3 regions of the Bradyrhizobium sp. UBA2491 genome follow, and region 2 is predicted to be linked to each of the others. Evidence: riboswitches for the same ligand, from Rfam matches in the RefSeq annotation. Region 2 holds a riboswitch; each other region holds the start of a gene.
The links. A riboswitch is a leader RNA that binds a small molecule or an ion and turns the genes downstream of it on or off. The one in region 2 is predicted to bind S-adenosylmethionine.
Positions count from the first base shown of each region.

Region 1: another riboswitch for S-adenosylmethionine. It lies ahead of metX (homoserine O-acetyltransferase MetX); the one in region 2 lies ahead of B2W55_RS13420 (homoserine O-succinyltransferase).
Region 3: another riboswitch for S-adenosylmethionine. It lies ahead of B2W55_RS02290 (O-succinylhomoserine sulfhydrylase); the one in region 2 lies ahead of B2W55_RS13420 (homoserine O-succinyltransferase).

Region 1 is NZ_DDOP01000034.1:24,825-29,246, reverse strand. Features, by position in the region: gene B2W55_RS09685 (alpha/beta fold hydrolase) at 185-1,057, shown strand; gene metW (methionine biosynthesis protein MetW) at 1,187-1,852, opposite strand; gene metX (homoserine O-acetyltransferase MetX) at 1,849-3,057, opposite strand; SAM riboswitch at 3,140-3,219, opposite strand; gene B2W55_RS09670 (chorismate mutase) at 3,394-4,242, shown strand; gene hisC (histidinol-phosphate transaminase) at 4,279-4,422, shown strand, end outside.
Region 2 is NZ_DDOP01000042.1:8,919-13,340, reverse strand. Features, by position in the region: gene B2W55_RS13425 (NADH:flavin oxidoreductase/NADH oxidase) at 1-907, shown strand, start outside; SAM-I-IV-variant riboswitch at 1,038-1,145, shown strand; gene B2W55_RS13420 (homoserine O-succinyltransferase) at 1,185-2,108, shown strand; gene B2W55_RS13415 (LLM class flavin-dependent oxidoreductase) at 2,245-3,345, shown strand; gene B2W55_RS13410 (hypothetical protein) at 3,598-4,017, shown strand; gene B2W55_RS13405 (TetR/AcrR family transcriptional regulator) at 4,024-4,422, opposite strand, start outside.
Region 3 is NZ_DDOP01000006.1:183,443-187,864, reverse strand. Features, by position in the region: gene B2W55_RS02300 (hypothetical protein) at 1-955, opposite strand, end outside; gene B2W55_RS02295 (2'-deoxycytidine 5'-triphosphate deaminase) at 1,310-2,416, opposite strand; SAM riboswitch at 2,550-2,629, shown strand; gene B2W55_RS02290 (O-succinylhomoserine sulfhydrylase) at 2,706-3,914, shown strand; gene B2W55_RS02285 (SDR family NAD(P)-dependent oxidoreductase) at 4,064-4,422, opposite strand, start outside.

The DNA.
Region 1 (4,422 bases), on a different contig from region 2:
CTGCGAAACGCGGCGGTGGGTTTGAAAGTCGGGATGTGGCGGGAGCAGGATTTCGTGTGACGGCACGAAAACGATTTCTGGGTCATTCCGCGCAGATTCCGTGACGAAAATAGTCAGAACTGCCGCATTGCCGCCGCGGAAATTAATTGCAAATCTGGGACCGGCCAACGAGAGGAGAATTCCAATGCCCCACGCCACCACGAAAGATCATGTCCGCCTCCATTTCGAGGAGGCCGGCAGCGGGACCCCGATCATCTTCCTGCACGAGTTCGCAGCCGATCACACCAATTGGGAACCGCAGCTGCGCTACTTCTCGCGCGGCCACCGCTGCATCGCCTATTCGGCGCGCGGCTACACGCCGTCGGACGTGCCGCCAAACGCCGATGTCTATACTTACCAACATTTCTACGCCGACGCGCTCGCGGTGCTCGATCATCTCGGCATCGCGAAGGCGCATTTCGTCGGCCTCTCGATGGGCTCCTATTCGTCGCTACAGGTTGCGCTGAACGCGCCGGAGCGCGCGCTGTCGATGACGCTCGCCGCCGTCGGCTCCGGCTCGAGCCTCGAGAATCTCGATGCGTTCCGCGCGCAATGCCGCGCCAATGCCGAGCAGATCGAGAGCATCGGCTCGGTCGAGGTCGCCAAGGTGACGCGCGAGGCGCCGGGCCGGATTCCGTTCCTGGTCAAGGATCCGCGCGGCCACGCCGATTTCTATGCCGCGCTGGCGCGCCACGACGCCAAGGGCTCGGCCAACACGATGCGCAGCTTTCAAGGCGGCAGGCCCTCGATCTACACCATGACCGACGCCATCAAGCGCGCGGCGACGCCGGCGCTGATCCTGTGCGGCGACGAGGACGACAATTGCATCGCGCCGAGCCTGTTCCTGAAGCAGCATCTGCCGGCCGCCGGCCTGTCGTTCTTCCCCAAGTCAGGTCACGTGCTCAACCTCGAGGAGCCGGCGCTGTTCAACGAGATGGTGGAGCGCTTCATCGCGCTGGTCGAGGCCGGTCGCTGGCCGGTGCGCGATCCGCGGTCGCTGGTGGCAGCGCCGGTCTAAGCCGTCATTCCGGGGCGATGCGCAGCATCGAACCCGGAATCCATTCATCCACGGAGTTCGCGGCCCGATGGATTCGGGGTTCTCGCTTCGCGAGCCCCGGAATGACGGAAGTACGTGACCGCGCGACTCTTACTTCCCGCCGCCGCGGCTGAGCAGGAATACGCCCTGCTCGCCGAACATGTTCCAGACCCACCATGGCAGGTTGAGCGGCACCGGGCGGCCATAGAGATCGAGCGCCACCGCGCGCTCCATCTTGACGTTGATCTCCTCGCAGAGCTGCACGAAATCCTTGATGGTGCAGAAATGGATGTTCGAGGTGTCGTACCAACTCGCCGGCAGATTCTCGGTCCGCGGCATGTGACCGCCGATCAGGAGTTGCAGCCGCATCTTCCAGAATCCGAAATTCGGGAACGAGACGATGGCGCGCTGGCCAATGCGCAGCAGATTTTCCAGCACGACCTTCGGCTGCCGCGTCGCCTGCAAGGTCTGCGACAGGATCACATAGTCGAACGCATCATCGGGATAATTGACGAGGTCGGTGTCGGCATCGCCCTGCACCACCGCGAGCCCCTTGGCGACGCAGCCGTTGACGCCTTCGCGCGACAGCTCGATGCCGCGGCCGTCGATGCCGCGGCTCTCCAGCAGTTGCAGCAGTTCGCCATCGCCGCAGCCGACATCGAGCACGCGCGATCCCGGCCGCACCATCTCGGCGACCAGCAGATGGTCCCTGCGAGAGCCGCCGCCGGTCCGCTCCGGCGCGACGCCGGGCAACGGCAATGTCTGCTGCAGGCTCATGACCGGGCGCCGCCCTCGTTCAATCCGTGCGCCTTGCCTGCGGCCAGCAGGAAGGCGCGGGAGATCTCCAGGAATTCGGGCACATCGAGCAGGAAGGCGTCGTGGCCTCGATCGGTCTCGATCTCGGCGAATGACACCCGCGCGCTCGACGCGTTCAGCGCATGCACCAGCGCACGCGATTCCGAGGTCGGAAACAGCCAGTCGCTGGTGAACGACACCACGCAGAACCGCGTCTTGATGCCGGCAAACGCTTTCGCCAGCACGCCGTTGTGGTCGGCCGCGATGTCGAAATAATCCATCGCGCGCGTCAGATAGAGATAGGAATTGGCGTCGAAGCGCTCGACAAAGGACGAGCCCTGGTAACGCAGATAGCTCTCGACCTGGAAGTCCGCGTCGAACGAGAAGGTCGGCAGCTCGCGATCCTGCATCCGCCGTCCGAATTTCCGATGCAGCGCCGCGTCCGACAGATAGGTGATGTGCGCGGCCATCCGCGCCACCGCGAGACCGCGATGCGGATGGGTGTCCTCGTCGACATAGCGGCCGCCGCGCCAGTCCGGATCGGCCATCACGGCCTGGCGTCCGAGCTCGTGGAACGCGATGTTCTGCGCCGAGTGGCGGGTCGAGCAGGCGATCGCGAGCGTCGCGAACACGCGCTCCGGATAGGCCGCGGTCCATTGCAGGGCCTGCATGCCGCCCATCGAGCCGCCGACCACGCAGAACAGCGTCGTGATGCCGAGCCGATCGATCAGCATCGCCTGCGCGCGCACCATGTCGGGGATGGTGATGATCGGGAAATCGAGCCCCCACACCTTGCCGGTCGCCGGATTGAGCGACGCAGGCCCGGTCGAGCCCATGCAGCCGCCGATCACGTTGGAGCAGATGATGAAGTATTTGTCGGGATCGAGCGGCTTGCCCGCACCGACCATGGTGTCCCACCAGCCCGGCTTGCCGGTGACGGGGTGAATGTTGTTGACGTGCTGGTCGCCGGTCAGCGCATGGCAGATCAGGATCGCGTTGGACCTGTCGGCATTGAGCTCGCCATAGGTCTGGTAGGCGATCTGGAACGGCGCGAGATCGACGCCGCAATCGAGCTTGAGCGGCTGGTCCGTGCCGAACTTCGCCACCAATGACGACGGGTGATCGGCCTCATGGGCGCGATCATCGCTCTGGGTTTGCTGGCTCGGTATCGGACGCACGTTGCTCATCTAGGCGACCCTGCCCCCGCGCGCGAGGGCTTCAGCGGACCTCAGGCCACAAAAAACCGGCCTGAACAAAGGTTCGGCCGGGAGCTGACTGTCCCCGGCCTGTTTAGCGAGTTGTTTAACGTGGCTGCAAGCCGGCCGGCTCAAATGACCACGGAGTAGCCGGAACCTAGTCCCGGGGTCCCCCGCCGTCAAGCCAGCCCCGTCGCCGGCCGATTGGTTAACCGATTGCGCAACGCACGGCTGCGACGTTTCTCTTTGCTTTCGCTGGCCGTCTTTCCTAATCAGGGACCCTGTCCGCGGCGGCATCGGGTCGCCCTGACGACAAGGTTCGAGAGCATGTCCAACCCACCCCCGTCGCCGCCCACGTTGCAGGAGCTGCGCAAGGAGATCGATGCGATCGACGAGCAGGTGCATCGCCTGCTGATGGCGCGCGGCGACATCATCGACCGCCTGATCCAGGTCAAGAAGACCCAGGAGGTGGGCTCGGCGTTCCGTCCGGCGCGCGAGGCCAGCATGATGCGCGAGCTGGTGCAGCGTCATCGCGGCATCCTGCCGCTCGACACCATCGAGAGCATCTGGCGCGTCATCATCTCGACCTTCACCTATGTGCAGGCGCCGTTCTCGGTGCATGCCGACGTGTCCATCGGCGAGTCGGCGATGCGCGACTCGGCGCGGTTTCACTTCGGCTTCGTGGTCCCCTACGTCTCGCATTTCAGCGCGCAGGCCGCGGTCGAGGCGGCGGCGAAGTCGAAGGGCGACCTCGCGCTGGTCTCCGCGGTCGCAAGCCGCTCGCCGTGGTGGAATGCGCTGGAGGCCGACGGCGCTCCGAAGATCATCGCGCGGGTGCCGTTCCTCGAGCGCGCCGACCATCCCGCCGCGCTGCCGGTGTTCGTGATCTCGCGGGTCGCCGACGATGCCATGGTGACCGAGGTGCAGACCTGGAGTGTGCGCGTCTCCGGCTGGAATGCCGACGTCGCCCGCGCGCTGGCGCCGCTGGCCGAGATCGTCGCGGTCCCCGACACCGCCTTCGACGGCGCCGCGCTGCTGGTCTCGGTCACCGGGCACGGTTTCGAGGCCATCAAGCTCGCCCTGATCAAGGCCGGCGCCTCGGTGCGCTCATCGGCCCTCGTCGGCAGCCACGCAACGCGCTATACGGTGCCCTCTAACGGATCGGCCAGGACCTGAACTCAGGACCAGCCGTCCGTATATCCGGAGTAGATGATGTCCCGCCCCGTGCCGAATCCCGGCATTCTCGATATTGCGCCCTACACGCCCGGCAAGAGCCCGGTGCCGGAACCGGGCCGCAAGGTGTTCAAGCTGTCCGCCAACGAGACGCCGTTCGGCCCGTCGCCGAAGGCGATCGCC
Region 2 (4,422 bases):
CTGCCTCGGCCTTTACAGCGATGCCAACGAGGCGGCGCTGAAGCCGATCCTGGCCTCGGTGCGCAAGCATTCGAAGGCCGCGGTCGCGATGCAGCTCGCTCATGCCGGCCGCAAGGCCTCGAGCCAGCGTCCCTGGGAGGGCGGGCAGTTGATTCCGATCGCCGAAGGTGGCTGGCAGACGGTGGGACCGTCTGCGGTCCCGCATAAGGACGGCGAGGCCGCGCCGGTGGCGCTCGATGATGCCGGCCTGAAGCGCATCCGCGAAGCATTCGTCGCTGCCGCGAAGCGCGCCGACCGGCTCGGCATCGATGCGCTCGAACTGCACGGCGCGCACGGCTATCTGCTGCATCAGTTCCTGTCGCCTCTCGCCAACAAGCGCACCGACCAGTATGGCGGCTCGCTCGAGAACCGGATGCGCTTTCCGCTGGAAGTGTTCGACGCCGTGCGTGCTGCATTTCCGGACCGCAAGCCGGTCGGCGTCCGGGTCTCGGCGACCGACTGGGTCGAGGGCGGCTGGGACGTCGCGCAGACCGTCGAATTCACCAGGGAGCTGAAGAAGCGCGGCGTCGACTGGATGGACGTCTCGTCGGGCGGCGTCTCGCCGTTGCAGAAGATCCAGCTCGGGCCGGGCTACCAGGTGCCGGCGGCGCAGGCGGTGAAGGAGGCGACCGGCGTCACCACGATGGCGGTCGGCCTGATCACCGAAGCCAAGCAGGCCGAGGAGATCGTCGCGTCAGGCAAGGCCGACATGGTGGCGCTCGCCCGCGGCATGCTCTACGACCCGCGCTGGGGCTGGCACGCCGCCGCCGAACTTGGCGGCGAGGTCTCGGCACCGCCGCAATACTGGCGCTCGCAGCCGTCGACGCAGAAGGCGCTGTTCGGCAAGATCACCTTCGGTGCGCGGTAAGGCTGCATCGGTCGCGAAGCCCGCTTCGCCATGAGGCTTTCGTCGATGCGAGGAGCGATGCCGGCATCGCTCCTCGCATCGGTTTGGAGGCGGAATAATTGCATCGCGGCATACCCGCGTGCTAGCGTTCCACTCGCATCAAGAGTTGGGGCGACGCCCAACGCCAACCTGCCAATCCGGGCAAGGTGGCACTCCCTCCCGGGAGGATGTGGCCGAGCCGGCAACCAAGCGGACCCGAGCCACCAGCGTCGTTCCTCAGGCAAAGGAATGCCGCGTCATGCCGATCAAGATCCCCGACGATCTCCCCGCCCGTGAAACGCTGGAAGCAGAAGGCGTCGCGGTCATGCGCGAGGCCGACGCGATACGGCAGGACATCCGCCCGTTGCGGATCGGGCTGCTCAATCTCATGCCGAACAAGATCAGCACCGAAACGCAGATCGCTCGTCTGCTGGGCGCAACCCCGCTCCAGATCGAACTGACGCTGGTACGGATCTCCGATCATGTGGCGCGTCACACGTCGGCCGACCATCTGGCGGCGTTCTATCGGCCATGGAGCGACGTCAGCACCGAGCGCTTCGACGGCTTCATCATCACAGGCGCTCCGGTCGAGCGCCTGCCGTTCGAAGAGGTCCGCTACTGGCCCGAGTTGCGGATGATCTTCGAGTGGACGCAAACCCACGTCCACAGCTGCTTGACCATCTGCTGGGCCGCTCAGGCGGCCCTCCATCACTTCCATGCGGTGCCGAAGCACGAGCTTGCCCGCAAGGCCTTCGGAATTTTCCAACATCGCAACCTGGCCCCGGCGTCGCCGTACATGAGAGGATTTTCGGACAGATTCGACGTCCCGGTCTCGCGTTGGACGGAGGTCAGGACCTCCGACATTTCGCAAAGCCGCGGCCTGCATGTCCTCGCCGCCAGCGAGGAGGCTGGTCCTTGCCTCGTGAGCGATCCGCGGCGCCGTTCGTTGCATATCTTCAATCATTTCGAGTACGAGACCGGCACGCTCGCGGATGAGTATGCGCGCGACGGCAACGCTCAGCTGCCTGCCAATTATTTCCCGGGCGATGATCCCTCGCGACGCTCAGAGAACGTCTGGCGCAGTCACGCCCACCTTCTGTTCGGCAACTGGATCAACGAAATCTACCAAACCGCGCCGTTCGATTCCGCCACGATCGGCCGCGCCTCGCCGGTGATGTCCTAGCGCGTTACCGATCACGGAGTCGTCGTCGCTCGCTGCGGATCATGGAGCGACAAAGCCATTGTCCTGCCGCGGCCTGGGCAGGTACTCTCGGAGCGCGTGCGCAAGACACGCATCAACAATGCGAGAGAGGAAACCCATGGAACTCGGATACTTCGCGATGCCGTCGCATCCGCCGGAGTGCGGATTGAAAGAGGGCCACGACTGGGACCTGCAAGTGCTGCGCTGGCTCGATGAACTCGGCTATCAGGAAGCCTGGATCGGCGAGCACCACACCGCGCCCTGGGAGCCGCACCCGTCGCCCGATCTCTTGGTGGCGCAGGCGCTGTTGCAGACCAAGAATCTGCGCATCGGCCCCGGCGGCTTCCTGCTGCCGTATCACCATCCCGCCGAACTCGCCAACCGCGTCGCGATGCTCGACCACATCTCGAACGGCCGCCTGAATTTTGGCGTTGCGGCATCAGGCCTGCCGAGCGACTGGGCGATGTTCAATGTCGACGGCATGTCCGGGCAAAACCGCGACATGACCCGCGAGGCGCTCGAGATCATCCTGAAGATGTGGACCGAGCCGGGACCCTGGACGCACAAGGGCAAGTTCTGGACGGTCACCAAGCCGGACACGATGTTCGACTTCCTCAAGCCGCACATCAAGCCTCAGCAAGCGCCGCATCCGCCGATCGGCGTCGCCGGCCTGTCGAAGAACTCGGACACCTTGAAGCTCGCCGGCGAGCGCGGCTTCATCCCGATGAGCCTCAACCTGAACCCGGCCTATGTCGGCAGCCACTGGGATTCGGTAGAAGCGGGCGCCGCCAAGACCGGTCGCAAGCCGAGCCGCAAGGACTGGCGGATGGTACGCGAAGTGTTCGTCGCCGACACCGACGCGGAGGCCTGGAAGCTCTCGACCGGCGACATGATGGGCCGGATGATGAGCGAATATTTCCTGCCGCTGCTCGGTCACTTCGGCTTCAAGGATTATCTGAAAGCCTCGCCCGACGTGCCCGACAGCGACGTCACGGTCGAATATTGTGCACGGAACAACTGGATCGTCGGCTCGCCGGCAACCGTCACCGAGAAGATCGAGAAGATCTATCACGAGGTCGGCGGCTTCGGCGTGCTGCTGGTGTTCGGCTTCGACTACAAGCACAAGCCCGAGGCCTGGCACAATTCGCTGCGGTTGCTCAAGCAGGAGGTGCTGCCGCGACTGAAGCATCTCGATGCATCGGTTGGCCGCGCGGCCTAGCTTTTGACGGTGAGAAAGAACGCGGGGCAGCGGCGAGGCTGCCCCGTTGTCATGTGAGGTCGGACAATCGACGTCATGCGCAGGCGGAATGCGCCGCATGCGTTGATCCGATTACCCCGTGGATCGGTGTAACTGGTTGCAGTAACCGCAGAGTGTGGTGCCGGTCGCAGTCATGTGAGTGGGGAGCACTATCGCGATGCAGCGAAAAGGCCTAGCCTGAACGACGGCGCAATTCATTGATGAGGCAGAGCAATGCGCAGCCGCGTCAGAAAATTTGCCCATGTGCTGGAGCGTTTCGGGCTTGCCCTGGCGGGAGCCGCGAGCGGCCTGTTCGTCGCCATCCATGTCGGCTCGAGCGTCTCGGCGCTGACGTCGCAGGCGTTCCTGCTCATCATGATGCTGGGTGGCGCGATCGGGTTCTATCTCGGCATCGATACGCCGCCGAAGCTGTTTCGCCCGAAGGACTCGGCCTCGACGCGCAAGATCGACGCGGCGGAGTTGCTCAGCGCGGTCGGCACCTTCCTCGCCACGCTGGTGGCGTTCTTCTCGGTCGGCGTGATCGTGCTGCGCAGCGAGCCGGACATCGCCTGGACCGCGGCGATCATGACAGGCTGGGTGCTTGGCGTCGCCATGCAGATCGTCGCCGGCACGATCGCGCGCACCCGGGCCTGATTGGACTCAGCCGGCGATGCCCAATCCGGCGAGATGCGTGTCGACGAATTGCGTGAGCCGCTCGCGTAGCCGCTCCGGCGGCACCGCGACCATGCGTTCCTCGAGGCCGAGCGAGATGATGCCGTGGACCGCGGAGAACATCATGCGCGACAGCAGCGCGATATCGTCCGGATCGCGATCGGGCAACAGCCGCACCAGCGGTGCGTGCATCAGCGCGAACGCGTCCATCACCATCGCGAGGATATCTTCCGGAAACGGCCGGTCGTTCTCCATCCGATGCTCGAACAGCGAGCGCAGCAGATTGGCGTGCTCGGTGGCGAAGCCGAGATAGGCATCGGCGAGCCCGTGCAACTGGCGCAGGGGATCGTCGGCGGGAACCGCCTTGAGCCGGGCGGTCAGGGCCTG
Region 3 (4,422 bases), on a different contig from region 2:
CCGTCAGCACGCTGGCGCAGGCCGGATGATAATCGGCGACATCGGCCATCAGCTTCCAGCCCTGCTGGCGGATTTCGAACTGGCCTTCGGACTCGCTGATCTCGGCGACGTCATCCTGCGACTCGAACAGCGCGCGCAGGAATGCGGCAAATTCCGTGGCACGGCCACGGCTGGCGCCGAGCGCCTGCGCAACCTCGTCGTAATACTGCATGCCGATCAGCTTTCCGGTGAGATGCAGCAGATAGCTCGCATCCTCCGGGCCAAACACCTGCACGATGACGGGAGCTGCCGTCTTCACATATTCCATCGCGTAGTTGCGATAGGCCTTCTCCAACCGCCGACGCGGCCAACTATCGACCGGCAGCGCCGGTGCGGCCTTCGCATCAAATGCCGGCGCCTCGAGGTGGCGCGCGAACACCAGCCGCTGATCGAGCTCGAGCGGATGATCGTATTCGCAGTAATAGCCCTCGAGCCCGTCCTGGCCGTCGACGCTCTGCTTGGTGCAGACGAAGCCGAGCCTGAGATCGCCGAGCGCCACGCCATTGTTGGCATGCCAGCCGCGCAGCATCGCGCGCGAGACCTCGCCGGGCACGCCGCAGATCGCGGTGCCCTTCCAGATCCAGCGCGGCGGCGGATAGCGGATCCAGGCCTTGCGGTCGGTCTCGTACATGTATTCGACATGCACGCCACCGATCCAGTTGGAGAGATAGTGATACCGCGCGGCCGCGACCGCCGGCGGCAGGCCGTCGAGGCCGAGCTTCTTCAGGCCGGGCAGGAAGCGCTCCTGCTGCTGGCGGCGAAACACGCGAAAGACGAACTCGGCGGCGTCAGCCGTGCCGCGCCGCGTCACCACGGTAAGGATCAGCCCGGTGAAGAACGCGTGATAGAGATCGGCGACGCTGCGCCACTTCTGCCATTGCACTTCTTGCTGCGCTGAATCTGTTGCGGCGCTCATGTTCACTCCCGATTTGCTGTTTGCCGGAATGTGTCATCGCCGAAGCGGCGGTGCAACCAACCCACACTCGGTGTCATCGCCCGACTCGATCGGGCGATCCAGTATTCCAGAAACGGTCGTTATCGATGGAGAGGCCGCGGCGTACTGGATTCCCCGCTTTCGCGGGGAATGACAGCGGGGAATGACGGCGAGATCACGTTATCTCGCGACATGAAATCCGGCGCGCGGAATTACACGCGAGAATGCTTTGAGGGCTTCCGGGTCAAGGACTATCGATCCCGTCATCCTGAGGTGCGAGCCTTGCGGCGCAATTGCGCCGCTGGGCTCGCACCTCAGGATGACGGGGAGAGATCGCTACACGCGAAAATGCTTGGAGAGCTTCAGACCCTGCGCCTGGTAGTTCGAGCCGATGCGCTGGCCGTAGAGCGCATCGGGGCGCTCCAGCATGCGTTCATAGACCAGGCGGCCGACGATCTGGCCATGCTCGAGGATGAACGGCACCTCGCGCGAGCGCACTTCGAGCACGGCGCGCGCGCCCTTGCCGCCGGCGCCGGCATAGCCGAAGCCGGGATCGAAGAAGCCGGCATAGTGGACGCGGAATTCGCCGACCAAGGGATCGAACGGCACCATCTCGGCGGCGTAGTCCGGCGGCACCTGCACGGCCTCTTTCGAAGCCAGGATGTAGAACTCGCCGGGATCGAGGATCAGGCTGCCGTCGGACCGGGCCTTGATCGGCTCCCAGAAATCATCAACGGCATAGCCGCCGCGGCGATCGACATCGACCACGCCGGTGTGACGCTTGGCGCGATAGCCGACGAAGCCACCCGAGCTCTCGCCGGACAGATCGACCGACAGCGCGACGCCATGGGTGAGATCGGCATCGTCGATATCGACCAGCCGCTCGGCGGCATGCAGCGCATCGAGCTCGTCGGCGGACAGCGTCGCCTCGCCGATCCGGAAGCGGACCTGGCTGAGCCGCGAGCCCTCACGCAGCAGGACGGGAAACGTCTTTGGTGAGATCTCGGCATAGAGCGGGCCGTGATAGCCGGCGCCGATCATGTCGAAGCGGCGGGTGCCGTCGGCGATCACGCGGGTGAAGACGTCGAGCCGGCCGGTCGAGCTCTTCGGGTTGGCCGCAGCGACGATCTCCCGGGGCAACGCCAGGCTCTCCAGCAGCGGGACGATGTAGACGCAATTGGTCTCCAGCACCGCGCCGTCGGACAGGTCGATCTCGTGCAGCTTCAACTGGTCGATCCGCTCGGCGACGGTGGCGTCCGGTCCCGGCAGGAAGCTGGCGCGGACGCGATAGGCGATGTCGCCGAGCCGCAGATCGAGGCTCGCCGGCTGGATCTGGCTCTCGACAAAATCATAGGCGGGCAGGATGAGGCCAGCCTCCGCCATCTCCGCGATCATGCGGTCGGGCAGGATTCCGTTGGATTCATCTTCCAGCGTGAACGACACGATGCGGTCCCTCGGCGATCCCTTGAGATGGCCCAAAATCAACCTCTGAGCGGCCATCAAGCCCCAAAATATAGGCTTTTACGGGTTATCCGATGACCGTCTTGACGGAAAGGGCGCGAGGGAATATCAGCAGCACTTATCCCGTGGTGATTTGAGCCGGCCGGCTTGCAGCCACGTTAAATAAGTCGCTAAACAGGCCGGGGACAGTGTGATCCCGGTCTGTGGAGGTTACTCCAGGCCGGTTTTTTTGTGGCCGTTTTCGCTAGGAAATGGCCACTTCGGAGGTCACATGTCTGAATCCAAGTCTTCTGAATCCAAGGATACCGCCCGCTTCCGTCCCGAAACCCGCCTGGTCCATGGCGGCACGTTGCGCTCGCAATTCGGGGAGACGTCGGAAGGGCTGTTTCTCACCCAGGGCTATGTCTACGACAGCGCCGAGCAATGCGAGGCGCGCTTCAAGGGCCAGGATCCCGGCTTCATCTATTCGCGCTATTCCAACCCGACCATTGCGATGTTCGAACGCCGCATGATCGAGCTCGAGGGCGCGGAGGCCGCGCGCTCGACCGCGACCGGGATGGCCGCGGTGACCACCGCGATCCTCGCCCCGCTGAAGGCCGGCGATCACGTGGTGGCGTCGAAGGCGCTGTTCGGCTCCTGCCTCTATGTCGTGCAGGATTTGCTGCCGCGCTACGGCATCGAGACGACGCTGGTCGACGGGCTCGACCTCGACCAGTGGCAGCGCGCGTTGCGGCCGAACACCAAGACCTTCTTCCTGGAGAGCCCGACCAACCCGACGCTCGACGTGCTCGATATCGGCGCGATCGCCAGGATCGCGCATAGTGGCGGCGCCCGGCTGATCGTCGACAACGTGTTCGCGACCCCGATCTGGCAGAGCCCGCTGTCGCTCGGCGCCGACGTCGTGGTCTATTCGGCGACCAAGCATATCGACGGCCAGGGCCGCTGCCTCGGCGGCATCATCCTGTCGTCGGAGGCCTTCATCGCCGAGCACATCCACAATTTCATGCGCCAGACCGGCCCGTCGCTGTCGCCGTTCAACGCCTGGGTGCTGCTGAAGGGGCTGGAGACGCTCGGCGTCCGCGTCCGCGCCCAGACCGAGAACGCGGCGAAGATCGCCGAGGCGCTGGCGAGCCATCCGAAGGTCACCCGGCTGGTCTACCCCGGCCGCGCCGATCATCCGCAGGCCGCGACGGTGAAGAAGCAGATGGGCGCCGGCTCGACGCTGGTCGGCTTCGAGGTCAAGGACGGCAAGGCTGGCGCCTTCCGCTGCCTCAACGCGCTGAAGATCTCGCGCATCTCGAACAATCTCGGCGACGCCAAGAGCCTGGTCACGCACCCCGCCACCACGACGCATCAGCGCCTGGCGCCGGAGGCCCGTGCCGAACTCGGCATCAGCGAGGGCTTCATCCGCTTCTCGGCCGGGCTGGAGCATCCCGACGATCTGATCGAGGATTTCCAGCGCGCGCTGGAGCAGGTCTGAGGCTGATGCGAAAGACTTGTCGTGGCCGGGCTTGTCCCGGCCATCCACGTCTTGCTCGCAGCAACCGCCAAAGACGTGGATGCCCGGCACAAGGCCGGGCATGACGAAATTGTGGGCGATCGAGCGCTATTCCGTCAAGCGAGCGAACTTTACGTCGCCGCCGTCGTGACGCCGCCGTCGACCACGATGGTCTGGCCGGTCATGAAGGTGGAGGCATCGGAGGCGAGATAAGCCACCGCACCCGCGATCTCGTCGGGCTCGCCGATGCGGCGGAGCGGCGTCGACGCGGTGCGGCGCTTCAGATTGTCCGGATCCTCCCACAGCGCGCGGGCGAAATCGGTCTTCACCAGGCCCGGCGCGACGCAATTGACCCGCACGCCCTTCGGGCCCCATTCGCCGGCGAGGCTGCGGCACAGCGCGAAGTCGGCTGCCTTGGAGATGCCGTAGGCGCCGATCACGGTCGAGCCGCGCAAGCCGCCGATCGAGGAGATGATGACGACCGAGCCCT